3 regions of the Pseudomonas bambusae genome follow, and region 3 is predicted to be linked to each of the others. Evidence: predicted binding sites of a transcription regulator. Region 3 holds the regulator's gene; each other region holds the start of a gene.
What was found. The regulator sigma-54, encoded in region 3, starts transcription at its own class of promoters, with help from an activator protein. The targets are predictions, from matches to a motif close to ANTGGCATNNANNTTGCTNT.

Region 1: nirB (nitrite reductase large subunit NirB) is a predicted target of sigma-54. The motif match lies at 2,475-2,494, and genes of this name have one in related genera.
Region 2: flgA (flagellar basal body P-ring formation chaperone FlgA) is a predicted target of sigma-54. The motif match lies at 3,887-3,906, and genes of this name have one in related genera.

What each region holds. Positions count from the first base shown of each region.
Region 1 is NZ_CP151650.1:5,276,147-5,282,231, reverse strand. Features, by position in the region: gene nirB (nitrite reductase large subunit NirB) at 1-2,273, opposite strand, end outside; gene AAEO81_RS23915 (bifunctional nitrate reductase/sulfite reductase flavoprotein subunit alpha) at 2,925-6,085, shown strand, end outside.
Region 2 is NZ_CP151650.1:4,789,519-4,795,603, reverse strand. Features, by position in the region: gene AAEO81_RS21875 (GlxA family transcriptional regulator) at 1-896, shown strand, start outside; gene AAEO81_RS21870 (flagellar brake protein) at 1,299-2,039, opposite strand; gene AAEO81_RS21865 (flagellar protein FlgN) at 2,121-2,588, opposite strand; gene flgM (flagellar biosynthesis anti-sigma factor FlgM) at 2,638-2,955, opposite strand; gene flgA (flagellar basal body P-ring formation chaperone FlgA) at 3,116-3,811, opposite strand; gene AAEO81_RS21850 (chemotaxis protein CheV) at 3,954-4,886, shown strand; gene cheR (protein-glutamate O-methyltransferase CheR) at 4,932-5,759, shown strand.
Region 3 is NZ_CP151650.1:1,322,061-1,328,145, forward strand. Features, by position in the region: gene AAEO81_RS05965 (sensor domain-containing diguanylate cyclase) at 1-449, opposite strand, end outside; gene AAEO81_RS05970 (HPr family phosphocarrier protein) at 742-1,014, opposite strand; gene rapZ (RNase adapter RapZ) at 1,029-1,886, opposite strand; gene ptsN (PTS IIA-like nitrogen regulatory protein PtsN) at 1,889-2,353, opposite strand; gene raiA (ribosome-associated translation inhibitor RaiA) at 2,366-2,674, opposite strand; gene AAEO81_RS05990 (RNA polymerase factor sigma-54) at 2,752-4,251, opposite strand; gene lptB (LPS export ABC transporter ATP-binding protein) at 4,442-5,167, opposite strand; gene lptA (lipopolysaccharide transport periplasmic protein LptA) at 5,167-5,715, opposite strand; gene lptC (LPS export ABC transporter periplasmic protein LptC) at 5,702-6,085, opposite strand, start outside.

The sequences.
Region 1 (6,085 bases), 2.8 Mb from region 3:
ACCGACGTGCGTTGCAGCTTGTCGGCAGTGCGGATGTAGAACATCAACACCCGGTCGATGTAGCGAATCAGCGTCTCGTCATCCAGGTCCGTGGCGAACAGCTCGGCGTGACGCGGGCGCATGCCGCCGTTGCCACACACGTACAGGTTCCAGCCGTTCTCGGTGGCGATCACGCCGATGTCCTTGCTCTGGGCTTCGGCGCATTCGCGGGTGCAACCCGATACGGCAAACTTCAGTTTGTGCGGCGAGCGCAGGCCCTTGTAACGGTCCTCGATGCGCAACGCCATGCTCACGCTGTCCTGCACGCCATACCGACACCATGTACTGCCCACGCAGGACTTCACGGTGCGCGCCGACTTGCCGTACGCATGCCCGGTCTCGAACCCGGCGGCGATCAGCTCGGCCCAGATGTCCGGCAATTCATGCAGCTGCGCGCCAAACAGGTCGATGCGCTGGCCGCCGGTGATTTTGGTGTACAGGTCGTATTTCTTTGCCACCGCACCAATCGCCAGCAGACCGTCCGGGGTGATTTCTCCCGCCGGGATGCGCGGGACCACCGAATAGGTGCCGTTCTTCTGCATGTTGGCCATGAACGTGTCGTTGGTGTCCTGCAACGGCACCAGGGATGGGTCCATGATCGGCTTGTTCCAGCAAGACGCAAGGATCGAGCCGACCGCTGGCTTGCAGATGTCGCAACCAAGATGGCCTTTGCCGTGGAGAGCTAGCATGTGCTCGAACGTCTCGATGTTTTCCACCCGTGCGAAGGCGTACAGCTCCTGCCGGGTGTAGGCGAAGTGTTCGCACAGGCTCTTGTCCACGGCCACGCCACGGGCCGTCAGTTCGTGTTCGAAGACACTTTTCAGCAGCGCCGCACACCCGCCGCACCCGGTCGCCGCCTTGGTGCAGGCTTTGAGTCCGGCGAGGTCGGTGCAGCCGCCGTCGATGGCCGAACAGATCGCGGCCTTGCTGACGTTGTGGCAGGAGCAGATGGTCGCGGTGGCGGGCAATGCGTCGGCGCCCAGCGTCGGCACGCCTGCGCTTTGCGGCATGATCAGGCTCGACGGGTCGGCAGGCAGCTTGATGCCGTTCTGCGCGTATTGCAGCAGGGTGTCGTAATAGCTGTTGTCGCCCACCAGCACGGCGCCGAGCACCTGTTTGCCATCGGCGGAAACCACCAGACGACGATAACTGGCCGTGGCTTCGTCGATGAAGCGGTAGCTGCGTGCGCCGGTCAGCGCGCCATGGGCGTCACCAATCGAACCGACGTCTACGCCCAGCAGCTTGAGCTTGGTGGACATGTCGGCACCGAAGAATGGCTCGGCGTCCAGATCGCACAATTGCGCGGCGACATTGCGCGCCATCTGATACCCCGGCGCGACCAGGCCGAACACGCTGCCGTTCCAGGCCGCGCATTCTCCGATGGCGAATATGTCGGCATCGCTGGTGCGGCAATGTTCGTCGATGGCGATGCCACCCCGTGGACCGAGTTCCAGCGCGCAGTGGCGGGCGAGGGCGTCTTGCGGACGAATGCCTGCGGAAAATACGATCAAGTCGGTTTCGAGAAATTCGTCGCCTGCGAAATTCATCCGATAACGGTACTGCTCACCCTTGCTGATCGACTGCGTGGCGCGGGAAAGATGCACACCCACGCCCAGAGCTTCGATGCGGGCTTTCAAGGCCGCGCCGCCGAAGTCGTCCAGTTGCACCGGCATCAGGCGCGGGGCGAATTCGACGACGTGGGCTTCCAGACCCAAGGATTTCAGCGCGTTCGCGGCCTCGAGGCCGAGCAAGCCGCCGCCCACCACCACCCCGCGCTTCGCCTGACAGGCAGCGGCGCGAATGGTGTCCAGGTCGTCCAGCGTGCGATAGACCAGACGCGAATGACCCTCGGCGCCTTCGATGGGCGGCACGAAAGGGTAAGACCCGGTCGCCAGCACCAGCTTGTCGTAGCCGAAGCAACCTTGGGCGGTGATCACCTCGCGGCGCACCCGGTCAATCTCCAGCACCGGCACGCCCAGATGCAGGGTCAGCCCGAGCTGTTCATATAACGAGGCGTCGCTCAGTGCCAGCGACTCGGCATCCCGACCGCCGAAATACTCGGACAGGTGCACGCGGTCGTAGGCGCGCTGGCCTTCCTCGCCGAAGACGTGAACGCGATAGCGCGAGAGGGCACCGGCGGCGATCAGTTGCTCGACGCAGTGATGACCGACCATCCCGTTGCCGACCACGATCAGGGTTTGCAGATCATCAAGCGAGGCGACAGTAGTGTTCATATCGATTCCCGGCCTAAGCCAATCAGGTTTTTCAAACGCAAAAAAAGGCGCCCGGAACCTCTCGGTTCCAGGCGCCTTTGCCTGTTCTTTATGGGTTGTCGCGACAGCGGTGTCGCCGGCAACGTGCTGAGCCCGGCGGCAGATCGTCGTTGACCCGCCAGAGCCGCCAGCCGCGCATGTGTGGCTGGACTTGGAAGGGATGTAGCAATGGGTGTGCCATACCGCTGGCGCAGGGACGGTTGTAGGAGCGCGGCTTGTCCCGCGATCTGGCGCGCAGCGGCAGCAAACCCGGCCAATACGGTGTATCTGACAGGACAGAGTCGCCAATTTTCACGTCGACTGCGTCGCCGATCGCGGGACAAGCCACGCTCCTACACGGTGATCGACCGGCACGCAATCGGTGCGATTTCGCCCCAATCGCCCCAACCTGTGGCAGCACGCCGTGCCCGCGGCAGCACGCCCAAAGCCTCCATCGCCGAGCGCCTGCGCCCCTCCCGGCGATATTCAACCCGCTGGCCTGTCCCTTGCAATGTCACCTGCAAAGGCAATCAACGCAGATTGCCGTCCTTCACGACAAAGGCGCCGTGTACTCCCCGTTCTAAAGACGGAGGAGGACAGGGCGCCTTTTTTTTGGCCTCGGGAAACGTGCAGATGGCGAGCAGCAGCGTGCGAAGTGTGTGTCCTTATTGCGGCGTCGGCTGCGGCATCGTCATGCAGGTCGAAGATAACCGCGTGATCAAGGTCAGCGGCGACAAAGACCACCCCACCAACCACGGTCGCCTGTGCACCAAGGGCACCACCTGCGGCCAGGCGATTGCCGAATCCGGACGCATGGAGTCAGCTTACCTGCGTCACGAGCGCCGCCAAGACCCCGTGCGCACACCCATCGACGTGGCGATCCGCGAAACCGCTCAGCGCCTGCGCACGATCCTCGATCGCGACGGTCCGGACGCGCTGGCCTTTTATGTCTCCGGGCAAATGTCCCTTGAAGCGCAATACCTGGCCAACAAACTGGCCAAGGGTTTCGTGCGCACCCACAACATCGAGTCCAACTCACGGCTGTGCATGGCCAGTGCGGGCAGCGGGTACAAGCTGTCGCTGGGCGCCGATGGCCCGCCCGGTTCCTACGACGATTTCGATAAGGCCGACCTGTTTTTCGTGATCGGCGCGAACATGGCCGACTGTCACCCGATCCTGTTCCTGCGCATGATGGATCGGGTCAAGGCGGGGGCGAAGCTGATTGTCGTCGATCCCCGTCGCAGTGCCACGGCGGACAAAGCCGACCTGTTTTTGCAGATCAAGCCGGGGACTGACCTCGCGTTGCTCAACGGCCTGCTGCACCTGCTGTACGAAAATGGCGATATTGATGCCGACTTCATCGCGTCCTATACCCAGGGCTGGGAGGCGATGCCATCGTTTCTGGCCGATTACACGCCCGCCCATGTGGCGCGAATGACGGGACTGGCCGAGGCCGATATTCGTCAGGCGGCTGCGATGATCGGCCTGGCGCCGGACTGGATGAGCTGCTGGACCATGGGCCTGAACCAGAGCACCCATGGCACCTGGAACACCAACGCGTTGTGCAACCTGCACTTGGCGACCGGCGCGATTTGCCAGCCGGGCAGTGGCCCGTTCTCCCTGACCGGCCAGCCCAATGCCATGGGCGGTAGGGAAATGGGCTACATGGGGCCGGGACTTCCCGGACAGCGCTCGGTCCTCGTTGAACAGGACCGTTCCTTTATAGAAGCGCTGTGGTCGATCCCCCAGAGTAGCCTCGGCCAGACCGTTGGCGGCGGCACCATCGATATGTTCGAGCAGATGCGCGACGGCGCGATCAAAGCCTGCTGGATTATCTGCACCAACCCGGTCGCCAGCGTCGCCAACCGCGCTACGGTGATCGAAGCGTTGCAGTCTGCCGAATTGGTCATTACTCAGGACGCCTTCCTCGACACCGAAACCAACCGCTACGCTGACATTCTTCTGCCGGGCGCGCTATGGGCAGAATCCGAAGGGGTGATGATCAACTCCGAGCGCAACCTGAACCTCACGCAAAAGGCCGTCGATGCGCCGGGAGAGGCCTTGCCCGACTGGCAAATCATCGCCCACGTGGCCTGTGAAATGGGCTTTGCCGACGCCTTCGGCTACACCTCGGCGGAAGACGTGTTCGAGGAAATCAAACAGGCCTGGAACCCGAAAACCGGCTACGACATTCGTGGCGCCAGCTATGCGCGCTTGCGCCAACAGCCACTGCAATGGCCCTGCGCGCCGGACGACCCAGGCACCCGCAACCCGAATCGTTACCTAAACGATGGCGTCAGTCAGACGCTGAAACAGGACGAGAGCGGCCAGCGTCCCGCCATTGTGTTTGCCACCGAAAACGGCAAGGCGGTGTTTCTGCCGCGTCCGCACATGCCGCCCGCCGAACTGCCCAACGATACCTTTCCGATGGTGCTCAACACGGGCCGCGTGCAGCACCAATGGCACACGCTGACCAAGACCGGCAAGGTCGCGACCCTGAACAAACTCAACCCCGGCCCCTTCGTCGAGATTCACCCGGACGACGCCGCTGCGTTGGGCATCGCCGACAAGGATGCGGTGGAAATCCGCTCAGCGAGAGGCCACGCCGTGTTGCCCGCCGTGATCACCGACCGCGTGCGTCCCGGCAATTGCTTCGCGCCGTTTCACTGGAATGACGTGTACGGTGAACACCTCGCTATAAACGTTGTGACCAGCGACGCCATCGACCCGATTTCCCGGCAGCCGGAATTCAAGTTCTGCGCGGTTGCATTGAAAAAGGTCGAGCTGATCGGTCATCGCTTTCTCGACCTGCCGCAGACAGAAGATGACGCCGTGGACGAGGCTGAGGGCGAGCCACTCTTGACCCTGTTGTGGGCCTCGCAGACCGGCAATGCCGAGACGTTGGCCAAAGGTTTCGGCTCACGTTTGCGCTCGGCAGGCGTGCCGGTTCAAGTGTCGGCGATGGACAGTTTTTCGGCGAAGCGCTTGGGTGAAGTCAGCAACATCGCGCTGATCAGCAGCACCTTCGGCGACGGCGACTCTCCAGACAACGGCCAAGGTTTCTGGCAGGCCCTGAGTGCGCAACAACAGCGACTGGAATCGCTGCGCTACGCCGTGTTGGCGTTGGGCGATCCGAGTTATGACCGCTTCTGCCAGCACGGTCGGAATCTTGATCAGCGCTTGTCGGAACTGGGCGCAACGCCGCTGGTGAACCGGGTCGATTGTGACGGGGATTTTCAGGCGTCGGGCGAAATGTGGTTCAAGGCATTGCAGCAGGCGCTGGAGCTGGAGCTGCCTGCTGCCGAGGTGCAGGAAACGATCAGCGATCAGCCGACTCGCACACGTCCTCATTACGCCCGGCTCTCGATCAATCGGCGCTTGAACGGGCAGGGCGCAAGCAAAGACACGCGCCAGTTCGCGCTCACGCTCGGGGATTCGGGCATGACCTATGAAGCGGGCGATGCCTTGGGTGTGTGGCCGCGCAACTGCCCTGCGCTGGTCGATGAAATGCTCGATCTCACACAGCTCAAGGGCGAGCAAGCGGTGCACGTCGCCAAGGCCGGGGAGGTTTCGCTGCGGCACGCGTTGACCGAGCATCTGGAAATCGCCCGGCCCACTCCGGAGATGCTGAATTTCATTGCCGAGCGCAGCGGCAGTCAGGAACTGAAGGTCCTGCTCGGTGAATCCCTCAGGGGCGAGCTGAAAAGCTGGTTATGGGGGCGGCAGCTCGCAGATGTGCTGCGCGAATATCCGATCCAGTGCTCAGCGCAGGCGCTACTGGAACAGCTCAAACC
Region 2 (6,085 bases), 3.2 Mb from region 3:
CGTTGTCGGCGTTCGAATTTGCCAATCTGGCGGCCGAGAAAAAACTGTACGACATCCACGTCTTGTCTGAGCATGGCGGGCTGGTGGCTGCCAGCGCGTTGTACACCTCGGTGGCCACTCAACCATTGGATCGTCCGCAATTCGACACGGTGCTGATCAGTGGCGCCATGGATGCGTCGTCGGCCTCACCGGCGATCAATGCGTTTCTCATCGATGCCTACGCGACGTCCCGTCGGGTGGGCGCGTTGTGCGTGGGCGCGTTTGCCCTGGCCGAAGCGGGATTGCTTGATGGGCGTCGCGCCACCGTGCACTGGGCGCGGGCGCGTGAAATGCGTGAGCGCTTTCCCGCCATCAAGGTCGAGGAAGACCGGATTTACATCATTGACGGCAAAATCTGGACCTCGGCCGGCATGACGGCGGCACTGGACCTGACCCTCGGCATGGTGGAAAAGGACCACGGCGCCGAGCTGGCGCGCAAGGTGTCGCAGCATCTGGTGCTCTATCATCGTCGCGCCGGCGGACAGTCGCAGCATTCGGCGATGTTGGAGATGAGCCCCAGCTCCGACCGCATCCAACTGTCGCTGGAGTACGCCCGCAAGCACCTGCGGCGGGAGCTGTCGGTGGAAGAGCTGGCTGACGCCGCCTGCCTGAGCCCGCGCCAGTTCAGCCGGTCATTTCGGGCGGAAACCGGCATGTCGCCCGCCAAGGCCGTGGAGAACCTGCGGCTGGAAACGGCCCGCCTGATGATGGAGCAGGGGCGTCACTCGCTGGAAGCGGTGGCCACAGAAACGGGATTCGGGGATCGGGAACGCATGCGTCGGGCGTTCATTCGTGTCTATGGGCAGTCACCCCAATCGCTGCGACGCAGTTTTGGCCCCGTGGTGGACGCGTTCTAACGTGCCACACGGCGCGTACCTGTGCACGGCCTCACCCTGTGGGGGTCGCCAGACGTCCCGGCGACACTGAACTTCTGTAGGAGCGAATTTATTCGCGAAGATTGACCAGCCGCTGGAAATGCATCAGCTGTACCGCCCCCTTCGCGAATAAATTCGCTCCCACAGGTTGAGGTCGCGTCAGGCCTCGGTCTCGAAGGCAACGCAGAACTTCTGTGGGAGCCAATTCATTCGCGAAAGAAGGATCAGGCGACGGAAATGCGTGGGCTGTACCGGCCCTTCGCGAATGAATTCGCTCCCACAGTTGAACCTGCGCCAGCCGCCAAACTTCGAGGCGAAACCGGCTTGTGTGGGATGCCGCCAAAAGGGATAGGTGGAAGATGAAACGGCCCCGAAGGGCCGTTATCAGAAGTCGTCGTCTTTGTCGAAGCGACGGGCTTCGCGCTGCAATTGGTACACGAACCGTTCGACCTGGCGTTGCACCAACCCGCTGATGTTGTGGAAGCGAACACCGGCGAAGGTGGTGTTGATCTTTTCTTCGAAGTGCAGGTATCGCAGTTCTACCGAGGTGCTCATGCTGCCGAAGGGCAGGGAGGCGATAAAGCGTTCGTAGACCTGACCCAGTTGCATACGTTCGGAGACGTCGCCTTCAAAGCGCAATTTGCAGCCGGTGGCCGAGACATCCAGCAGTTTGCCGCGCAACGGCGACTTGAGCTTGTCCCCGCCGATTTCGATGTCCACCAGCGAGGCCAGCTTCAATGCTGCGCGGAAGGCATTGCGGCGTTGGTGGTAAACGACTTCTTCAGGCAGCGGGCCACGGTAGCTGTGCGGCTCCTCGATGATGGTCATCTGCGCCTTCACTTCCCAGGCGATTCGCACGCCGTCGTGGAAGCCTTCGACGCGAAACGGCTCGCCATTGGCCAGATACCGTTCACCGTCGCGGGGAATCATTTCGTCGAGCGCGATCTCGTTGCTGTCGCGATCAACGTCGATGACATAGCTCTGGAAGCGCTGACTGCGCTCGTGAAAAGTGATGATCAGCGGATCATGACTTTCCATCAGCAACCGCATGTTGGCGGCAATTTCCAAAGGCGTGGTAAGTACCTTCGGGGGCTGCGGAACATCTTCCGCGCTTGAGGCATTCACGGTTTATCCATCTCCAGGCAAAAAACGACAGCGTGCGGCCGAGGCATTTTGCCATCATGTTGCACGCCTTGATACAAGAACTTACGCCTGGCTGAGCGGACGTGGTCTGGCCCTGCCTGATGTCGAACCCCGGCTGTCATAGAGCGTTGGAGTGTCGCCACCGTTGAGGATTCTGAGTTGCTGTGCCGTGGTCAGTTGCTGTAACTGAATCAGGCCGCCGTTCTGTTCATTGGCCGCTTGGCACTCGGCTATCAGTGCACTCAGTTCATCACCCGCTGTTAATAACGCCTCACCCACTGACGAGTGTTTAGCCACTTCCTCAAGTCCCGCTCGACTGGCGGGCAGGCCAAGACTCGACAACAGTTGCGAGCGTCTGCGTCCGTGCTGTTCGAGCACGATCACCAACGCCTGTTTCTGCGCCAGGATGTGTTCCATTTCGACCATATTGCGACCATGCAGCGCCAATGACTCGGCCTTCAGGATCTCCAGCAGATGCTGGGCTGGCGCAATATCGTCCGTGATCAGTTGAAGCAAAGTAGTGTCTTGCATCGCATGCCCTGGGATTTAAGCGTCCAGAAGCCCCTGCGCGGACCGGGGGCTAGCGCTGGGCTTCAAAATTAAGCATTTTGCTCGCAACACGGTTGCTGTCGACCTTGTAGCTGCCGTCGGCGATAGCCTGCTTCAACTCAGCGACACGGCTGCTGTTGACGACGGGCTGATCACGCAACGAATCAGTGATCTTCTGCAACTGTTGAGCTTCGCTGCTCAAATGTACTGTCTCGCCACTGCCGCTGACGCTTTCGGAAGTGCTGACCGTCGCCGCGGCGTCGGTTTTGCTGGATTCCTTGGCGTTAGGAGTACGTGTCGTACCTCCAACGGTGGTGGAACTATTCAAACGACTGAAGTCGATGACCATGATTGAAAACCTCTGGGTTCTAGGACGCTTGCCTTGGTTTCGGCCAAACCCGGAATAACTTTAGGGCCTATACGAAAACAGTCTCAAATGGACTGCGTATCAGGCGTATGGGTTCCGAGTGTAGGAAAAGCGCAAGCGTAGCGCCAGAGGACATCAGCGTTTACATAGGCACCTCGACCTGACCGGGGGCCACGATATTGGCCTTGATCACGCGTTTCGAATTCAGGTTTTTCACCCGTATCTGTTCGTTGAAGCCGCCATCCGAGAGGGCCTCGCCGGGCATGCGCACACTCATCGAGCCGCTGCGCGCACTGATGACCACCTGATCGCCCTTGTGCACCATTTGCGGCTGCTCCAAGTGAACGGGCGTCAGAATCTGATCGATGACCGTTGGTCGGACCACTTTCTGCCCGACCGCCTGATCGAGGGAATCAAGAAAGCCTTGCCCCAGCTGCCCTACGTCGCGTTCGCGCAGCGCCACATCGCCTTCAGAAACGATGGCATCTCGCTTCATTGGGCGGACCACCGTCACGACATTGCGAAACAGATGTACCTGGGCGGGCACGAACACCGTCCATGGAGCACTGCCTTCGCAGCGTACTTTGACGGTGACCCGGCCGATGGGTTGGGCGGGGCTTTCCAGTGACGCTGTCAAATCCTTGTCGCAATGCGCCATGCGCAAGCGAGGGTCGAGCTGCTTGACCTCGATCTCGTAACGACCGGCGGTCTGGCTGGTGGCCAAATAGTCTTCGACGGTGAATTCAAGAAAGCCCTGGGTGACGCCGATAAGTTGTTCAGGCAAGGTCACATTGTCCGCACGGCTGATCCCGGCGGCACAGAGCAGACACGCCGCCATGAGCAGGCTGACAAGACTGCGAAGGGCGGAGGCCGGGTGTCGGGATACTGTCGTTTGTGTGTTCATGACAGGTAAATAGCAAGGCCCGTGCCGCTTGCCGATGGGGCAGTGCGCAATTGGTCGTTTTGGGAAGGAGTGGGGCATGGCTGGTGTTTTGGATTCAGTGAACCAGCGCACTCAACTGGTAGGGCAGAACCGCCTTGAACTGCTGCTGTTCCGTCTGGATGGCAAGCAGTTGTATGGGATCAACGTGTTCAAGGTAAAAGAGGTGCTTCAGTGCCCAAAACTTACCCATATGCCCAAATCCAGTCCGATTGTGCGCGGAGTGGCAAATATTCGTGGCGGGACCATTCCGATCCTCGATCTGGCAATGGCAACGGGTGCGGCCCCGTTGGGCAGCGTTGACAATGCGTTCGTCATCATTACCGAATACAACACCAAGATTCAGGGCTTCCTGGTGCATTCGGTCGAACGCATCGTGAACATGAACTGGGAAGACATTCATCCGCCACCCAAGGGCACCGGTCGCGATCACTACCTCACGGCCGTGACGCGTCTGGACAACCAGTTGGTGGAAATCATCGACGTGGAGAAAATCCTCGCCGAAGTGGCGCCCGTGTCGGAAAACATTTCGGCGGGTGTGGTCAGTGCGGAAGTCCAGCACAAGGCCGTTTCCCTGCGAGTGCTGACGGTCGATGACTCCTCGGTGGCGCGCAAGCAGGTCACCCGTTGCCTGCAGACCGTGGGCGTTGAAGTCACGGCGTTGAACGACGGTCGTCAGGCGCTGGAGTTCCTGCGCAACCTGGTGAACGAGGGCAAGAAGCCCGAAGAAGAATTTCTGATGATGATCTCCGACATTGAAATGCCGGAGATGGACGGCTACACCTTGACTGCCGAGATCCGCAACGATCCGCGCATGCAGAAGCTGCACATCATCTTGCATACTTCGCTGTCTGGCGTCTTCAACCAGGCGATGGTGAAGAAGGTGGGCGCCGATGATTTCCTGGCCAAGTTCCGGCCGGACGATCTGGCAGCTAGAGTGGTAGAGCGTATCAAGGCGGCAGATATCAGTTGAGGAGGGGCGTTCCCTCCTGGCTGTTCACATGATTTGAGAGGCGGCATGTCTACAGGTAATTTGGATTTTGAACAGTTCCGGGTCTTCCTGGAAAAAGCCTGTGGCATTTTGCTGGGTGAAAATAAGCAGTATCTGGTGTCCAGCCGCCTGAACAAGCTGATGGAGCAGCAGGGCATCAAGTCGCTGGGTGAGTTGATCCAGCGTATCCAGAGCCAGCCCCGCAGTGGTTTGCGTGAGCAGGTGGTGGACGCGATGACCACCAACGAAACGTTGTGGTTTCGCGACACCTATCCGTTCGAGGTGCTCAAGAGCAAGGTCTTGCCGGAGCAGATCAAGGCCAGCCCTGGCTTGCGTCCACGCATCTGGTCGGCGGCCTGTTCGTCGGGGCAGGAGCCGTACTCGTTGTCGATGTCGATCGATGAGTTCGAGCGCAGCAATCCGGGGCAATTGAAGGCCGGTGCGCAGATCGTCGCGACGGACCTGTCGGGCAGCATGTTGAACAATTGCAAGACGGGCGAGTACGACAGCCTGGCGATTGGCCGTGGGCTCTCGCCCGATCGCCTGCAACGCTATTTCGATCAGAAAACGCCCGGCCGCTGGACCGTCAAGACGCCGATCAAAAGCCGGGTCGAGTTCCGTTCGTTCAACCTGCTGGACAGCTATGCGGCGCTGGGTAAATTCGACATCGTGTTTTGCCGGAACGTGTTGATCTACTTTTCCGCCGAGGTGAAGAAGGACATCCTGCTGCGCATTCATGCGACGCTAAAGCCGGGCGGGTATCTGTTCCTCGGGGCGTCGGAGGCATTGAACGGTTTGCCGGATCATTACCAGATGGTGCAGTGCAGCCCGGGGATCATTTACCAGGCCAAGTGATGGTGGGTTGGGCGATGGTCTTGAAACCCTGCTTCGGCGGGGTTTTTTTTTTGGGGCCTGTCGCCATTTCCCTGTAGGAGCGATTCATTCGCGAAAGATTGAAGGGCGACAGAGATGTCGCCTGTGCGGGCCTTTCGCGCATGAATTCGCTCCTACAGTTGAACTCACAGCGCGCCCCACCGGCAAAAAAACGACACCCCGCTTGCCGCTTTCCTCCCCGACAGCGGAAATCACTTGCCGCTTTTCTGGCATTGCCACGGTGCAAGTCCTTTGAAACCCCATGAATACGGGTGTTTTGGAAAGTGGCACGCCGCTTGCTATCTCTC
Region 3 (6,085 bases):
GTCGAAGCGCTCTCGCGGTGCTGTTGAAAAACGGGGCGGTCAGAAAAATTGTCTTCTCGGGGGATGACGGACAGCGAGTCCGCCACGATGTCACCGGTTTCGTCCAGAATCACCAGATCGCCTTTATACGGCGCTGCGGTCGAGCGATCAAAGATGACCAGCTGACGAAGTTGAGGCGCTAGCGCAATGACTTCAGGGTCTTGCCAGGTTGCAATCATGCCTTGCAGCGACGTGTCGTACAGCTCGGCATTACGCTGCACGTCCGCGTCGATCAGCTGCACCACGTTATTGGCCGACTGCACGGCGCTCTCGGTGGCGCTTCCGTGCTCGCGAATCAACAACGAGGCCACGATCATCAAAATCGCCACCACCGCCAGTACACTGCCGGACATCAGCATTTTTTCCGGGCGAGACCAGGCTCTGTGCACCGAGGCGGGGGTGAATGTCATCGATCAGCTCTGTCAGCAATTCAGCTATTGATGCCCGTTGACGCAGGCGTTAGCAGTCTGTCCAAGCCGGTCCATGCTTGAAGGTGAATGGGTCGGTACGTGGTGCTTCAAAGCGTTGGATTAAAGATGCTTCGGGGGGATTGATCAAGTCCGGCGAGGATTGAAAAGTCCGGAAGTGATTGCCAGCAGTGTTCAGGCGCGAAACGAAGGGGTAATGCTCGATCCTGAGAAGCCCGGCTTACCGTCGGGCTGTGTTTCAGGAATAACGGATCTGGCGAAGGTCGGCCAACCTTCATTCCCCTTCATCAAACTTGTTGTTGATCAGTTCGATCAAACCTTCCAGTGCGGCGTGTTCGTCGTCGCCTTCTGTCAGCAGGTGTATTTCGGTGCCTTTCCCTGCAGCCAGCATCATGACGGCCATGATGCTTTTACCATCGACCATGCTGTCCGGAGTGCGGCCCACGCGGATCTGGCAGGGGTACTTGCCGGCAACGCCGACGAATTTGGCGGCAGCGCGGGCATGCAGGCCCAGCTTGTTGATGATGGTGATTTGGTGAGCGGGCATCGCGTTGGGGGTCCTTAGCTTAGGTCGCGGTGGCGAACCTGAACATTCTTGAGCGATTGTTGCAGGACCTGACCCAAGCGTTCGGTCAGGTAGACGGAGCGGTGGTGTCCGCCGGTGCAGCCAATGGCAATGGTAACGTAGGCGCGGTTGCTGGCAGCGAAGCGCGGCAGCCACTTGGTCAGGTATGACGAGATGTCCTGGAACATCTCTTCGACATCGGGTTGCGCGGCCAGATAGTCCGCCACCGGCTGGTCGAGTCCCGATTGCTCACGCAGTTCGGGTTTCCAGTAGGGGTTGGGCAGGCAGCGCACGTCGAACACCAGATCCGCGTCCACGGGCATGCCGCGTTTGAAGCCAAAGGATTCAATGAGGAAAGCGGTGCCGGGTTCGGGTTTGTTCAGCAGACGCAGCTTCAACGTGTCGCGCAGCTGATAAAGGTTCAGGTGGGTCGTATCGATGGTCAGATCGGCCAGGTCGATGATCGGCCCCAGTAAGGTTTTTTCATCTCGAATCGCTTCGGCCAGCGAGCGCGTGGCATTGCTCAGCGGATGGCGGCGGCGCGTTTCAGAGAAGCGCTTGAGCAGTGTGGACTCTTCAGCGTCGAGGAACAGCACGTCGCACTGAATGTGGCGAGCGCGGACCTCTTCGAGCATTCGCGGAAAACGGGTCAGGTGGCTGGGCACGTTCCGGGCGTCGATAGAGACCGCTAACAACGGCTCAGCGAGTTCGGTATTGATCAGTGCGCGCTCGGCAAGCTCGGGGAGCAGGCCTGCCGGCAGGTTATCGACGCAGTAGAAACCGCTGTCTTCGAGAACATCGAGGGCCGTGCTCTTGCCGGAGCCGGAGCGACCGCTGACGATGATCATGCGCATGATCAGTGACCGTTCTGGACGTTGAGCACGACGTTGTAAAGCTCTTCGCTGCTCTTGGCACCACGCAGGCTGGCGCGCACGTCAGCGCGGTCAAGCATGCTGGCGATCTGACGCAGCAGTTCGAGGTGGGCGTCGGTGGCCGCTTCCGGGACGAGCAGCACGAACAGCAGATCCACAGGCGCGCCGTCGATGGCGTCGAAGTCCACCGGGCGTTCCAGGTGCAGCACCGCGCTCACAGGCGCCGTGCAGCCTTTCAGGCGGCAATGGGGGATCGCGATGCCGTTACCAAACCCGGTGGAGCCGAGTTTTTCACGGGCGATAAGGCTTTCGTAGACGGTTTGCCAGTCGAATTCGGGCACTTGTTGCCCGATCAGTTTGGCAATCTCTTCGAGAACGGCTTTTTTACTGCCGCCTGGCACGTTCACGAGGGAACGGCCAGGGGTCAGGATATTTTCAAGTCGGATCATGGATGGGGAGTGTCAGCGAGCTGCCGCACCTTTGAGGATGCTTTGCTGCTTTTCCTTATGCTTGAGCAATTGTCTGTCGAGCTTGTCAGTGAGCAGGTCGATCGCCGCGTACATGTCATCATGTTCGGCATTGGCAACGACCTCTCCACCGTGGATATGCAGGGTGGCCTCGATCTTCTGTTTGAGCTTCTCGACGGCCATCGTCACCTGCACGTTCGTAATCTTGTCAAAATGCCCTTCGAGCTTTTTCAGCTTCAGCTCGATGTATTCGCGCAGGGGCTTGGTCACTTCCAGTTGGTGTCCACTGATGTTGACTTGCATACAGCTTCTCCTTCGTTGCCAGTGCATTAAGAGGCAGGCTTGGTTGCCTGCCACTGGAACGCTGTGGCTTGTGACCTCTACATCAGTCGCTTGCGTTCGCTGGACGGCGCGATTCCTAAGGACTCGCGGTACTTGGCGACTGTGCGACGGGCCACTTGAATGCCTTGTGCCTCCAGTAAACCAGCGATCTTGCTGTCACTCAACGGCTTTTTCTGATTTTCCGCAGCAACCAGTTTTTTGATGATTGCGCGAATGGCAGTGGACGAGCATTCGCCGCCTTCGGAGGTGCTGACGTGGCTGGAAAAGAAATACTTCAGTTCGTAAATACCACGGGGTGTATGCATGAATTTCTGCGTGGTGACGCGTGAAATCGTCGATTCGTGCATGCCCACCGCCTCGGCGATGTCGTGCAGCACCAACGGCTTCATCGCCTCATCGCCATACTCCAGAAAGCCCCGCTGATGCTCGACGATTTGGGTCGCCACTTTCATCAGGGTTTCGTTACGGCTTTGCAGGCTTTTGATGAACCAGCGGGCTTCTTGCAACTGGTTGCGCATGAAGGTGTTGTCGGCGCTTGTGTCGGCGCGGCGCACGAAACCGGCGTATTGCGGATTCACCCGAAGGCGGGGAACGGCTTCCTGATTGAGTTCGACCAGCCAGCGCTCATTGTGCTTGCGCACGATGACATCTGGCACTACGTATTCGGCTTCGGTGGATTCGATCTGCGAGCCAGGGCGTGGGTTGAGGCTCTGGACCAGTTCGATGACCTGGCGCAGATCATCTTCCTTGATCTTCATGCGCCGCATCAGCTGCGCGTAGTCACGGCTGCCAAGCAGGTCGATGTAGTCGCTGACCAGTCGCTGGGCTTCGGCGAGCCATTTGGTCTTGGCCGGAAGCTGGCGCAGTTGCAGCAACAAGCACTCGCTAAGCGTGCGGGCGCCGACGCCAGCCGGCTCGAATTGCTGGATGCGGTGCAGCACGGCTTCGATTTCGTCCAGCTCGATGTCGAGTTCCGGGTCGAAGGCGTCCAGCAGCTCTTCCAGGGATTCGTCGAGGTAACCCTGATTGTTGATGCAGTCAATCAGCGTGACGGCGATCAAACGATCGGTATCCGACATCGGTGCCAGGTTCAGTTGCCAAAGCAGATGGCTTTGCAAGCTCTCGCCCGCCGACGTGCGCGTGGTGAAATCCCACTCGTCATCGTCATTGCTGGGCAGGCTGCTGGCGCTCGTCTGGTAGACATCCTCCCAGGCCGTATCGACGGGCAGTTCGTTGGGAATACGCTCGCTTTCGCTCCATTCGCCGTCTTCGAGATTGTCGACGGTGGGCGCGGATTCCTGGTAGGTCGGTTCCTGTACGTCAGGGTTGGGCTTTTGCTCGATATTGTCGGCCATGGGGTCGGCATTATCGAAATCGTCGCCTTCTTCCTGGCGCTCCAGCATCGGATTGGACTCCAGTGCCTCCTGAATTTCCTGTTGGAGATCCAGCGTCGACAGTTGGAGTAAGCGGATGGCCTGTTGCAGCTGCGGTGTCATCGTCAGCTGCTGGCCCATTCTCAAGACTAGCGAAGGTTTCATGGCAGGGGCTTAACACCTTATTCGCCGGCGCACATGGGCGCCATCCACTACTAGGGGCGCCGAGGCGCCAACTTAAGCAAATTATATGCCTGAACCCGGAGTGTTTGCCTAGGGTGTAATGACAATTTATGCGAGGTTGGCGATGAGGCGCATGCTGCGTTCGCCGACCAACCCCTTGCCATTGCGTGGTTTACAGGCGGAACTCGTGACCGAGATACACTTCCTTGACCAACTGGTTGGCCAGGATGGTTTCGGAATCGCCTTCTGCAATCAGTTGCCCATCGTTGACGATGTAAGCCGTTTCGCAGATGTCGAGTGTCTCACGGACGTTGTGGTCGGTGATCAGAACGCCGATACCCTTCGCCTTGAGATGGTAGATGATCTGCTTGATATCGCCCACGGAGATGGGGTCGACGCCCGCGAAGGGTTCGTCCAGCAGAATGAATTTCGGCGACGTCGCCAGTGCGCGTGCGATTTCCACTCGGCGGCGTTCGCCACCGGACAGGCTCATCCCGAGGTTGTCGCGGATGTGTGTGATATGGAATTCCTGCAGCAAGCTTTCCAGCTCTTTGCGGCGTCCTGCGCGATCGAGCTCCTTGCGGGTCTCGAGGATCGCCATGATGTTGTCCGACACCGACAGCTTGCGGAAGATCGACGCTTCCTGCGGCAGATAGCCGATACCGGCGCGAGCACGGCCATGCATCGGCTGGTGGCTCACGTCCTGGTCGTCGATCAGCACGCGGCCCTGATCGGCCTGAACCAGGCCGACGATCATGTAGAAGCACGTTGTCTTGCCTGCGCCGTTAGGGCCCAGGAGACCGACGATCTGGCCGCTGTCGATGGACAGGCTGACGTCACGTACGACTTGGCGGCTTTTGTAAGCCTTGGCCAAGTGTTGGGCTTTCAGCGTTGCCATTAAGGGGCCTTCTGCTGGTCGGTTTTCTTTTTCGGCTGGATCACCATGTCGACGCGAGGACGCGCTTCGGTCACCTTACTGCCGGTGGCGCGGCCAGCGCTGGCAAGTTTTCTCACCGTGTCATAGACGATCTTCTCGCCCTGAGTCACGTTGTTGTCCTTGTCGACTACCTTGGCCTTGTCGATCAATACGATGCGGTTTTGCGGCGCATGGTACTGGATCGTCACGCCCCAGCCCTGCACGGGTTTCGGGTCGCCGGCGGTCTGCAGTTGCTCGAAATACGCAAGGTTGCCGACAGAGGTCACGACATCGATATCACCAGCAGGGGTGCGAGTCATGGTCACCTTGTTGCCGGTAACCTTCATCGAACCCTGGGTGATGATCACGTTACCGGTGTAGGTGGCGATGCCTTGCTTGTCGTCCAGTTGGGCGTCATCGGCTTGAACACGGATGGGCTGATCCTGATCGTTCGGCAGAGCCCAGGCGCTCACGCTTCCCAGTGCTGCGCCCAGGCCAAGCAAAATAGGGAGGGTTTTAAGGAGCCTCATACTGTCCTCTTGCGTTCGATAGCAGGTGTATCCTGCTTTCTTTTAGATAGGCTTTCATACCCGTACCGGTGCTCACACCGTTGAAACCGTCGATTCTAACGGGTTGCGCGGTTTCCGCATATTGCTTCTGAGGGAAGACAGTCATGCGGGTGCTGGTGATGATCGTGGTGCGGTTCTTTTCGTCCGTGCGGTTGATGCGAACCTTGTCGATCAGCTCGACATGATCGCCTCCTGGCGACACTTCGGCGCGCACGCTCTGCACGTGCCAGGGAAACTCCGATCCGCGAAACATCTGCAAAACCGGGGTCGTCATCAGGGTTACGTCGGTGGCCTTGAGGTGCTCGACCTTGTCGGCGGTCATGTCATATTG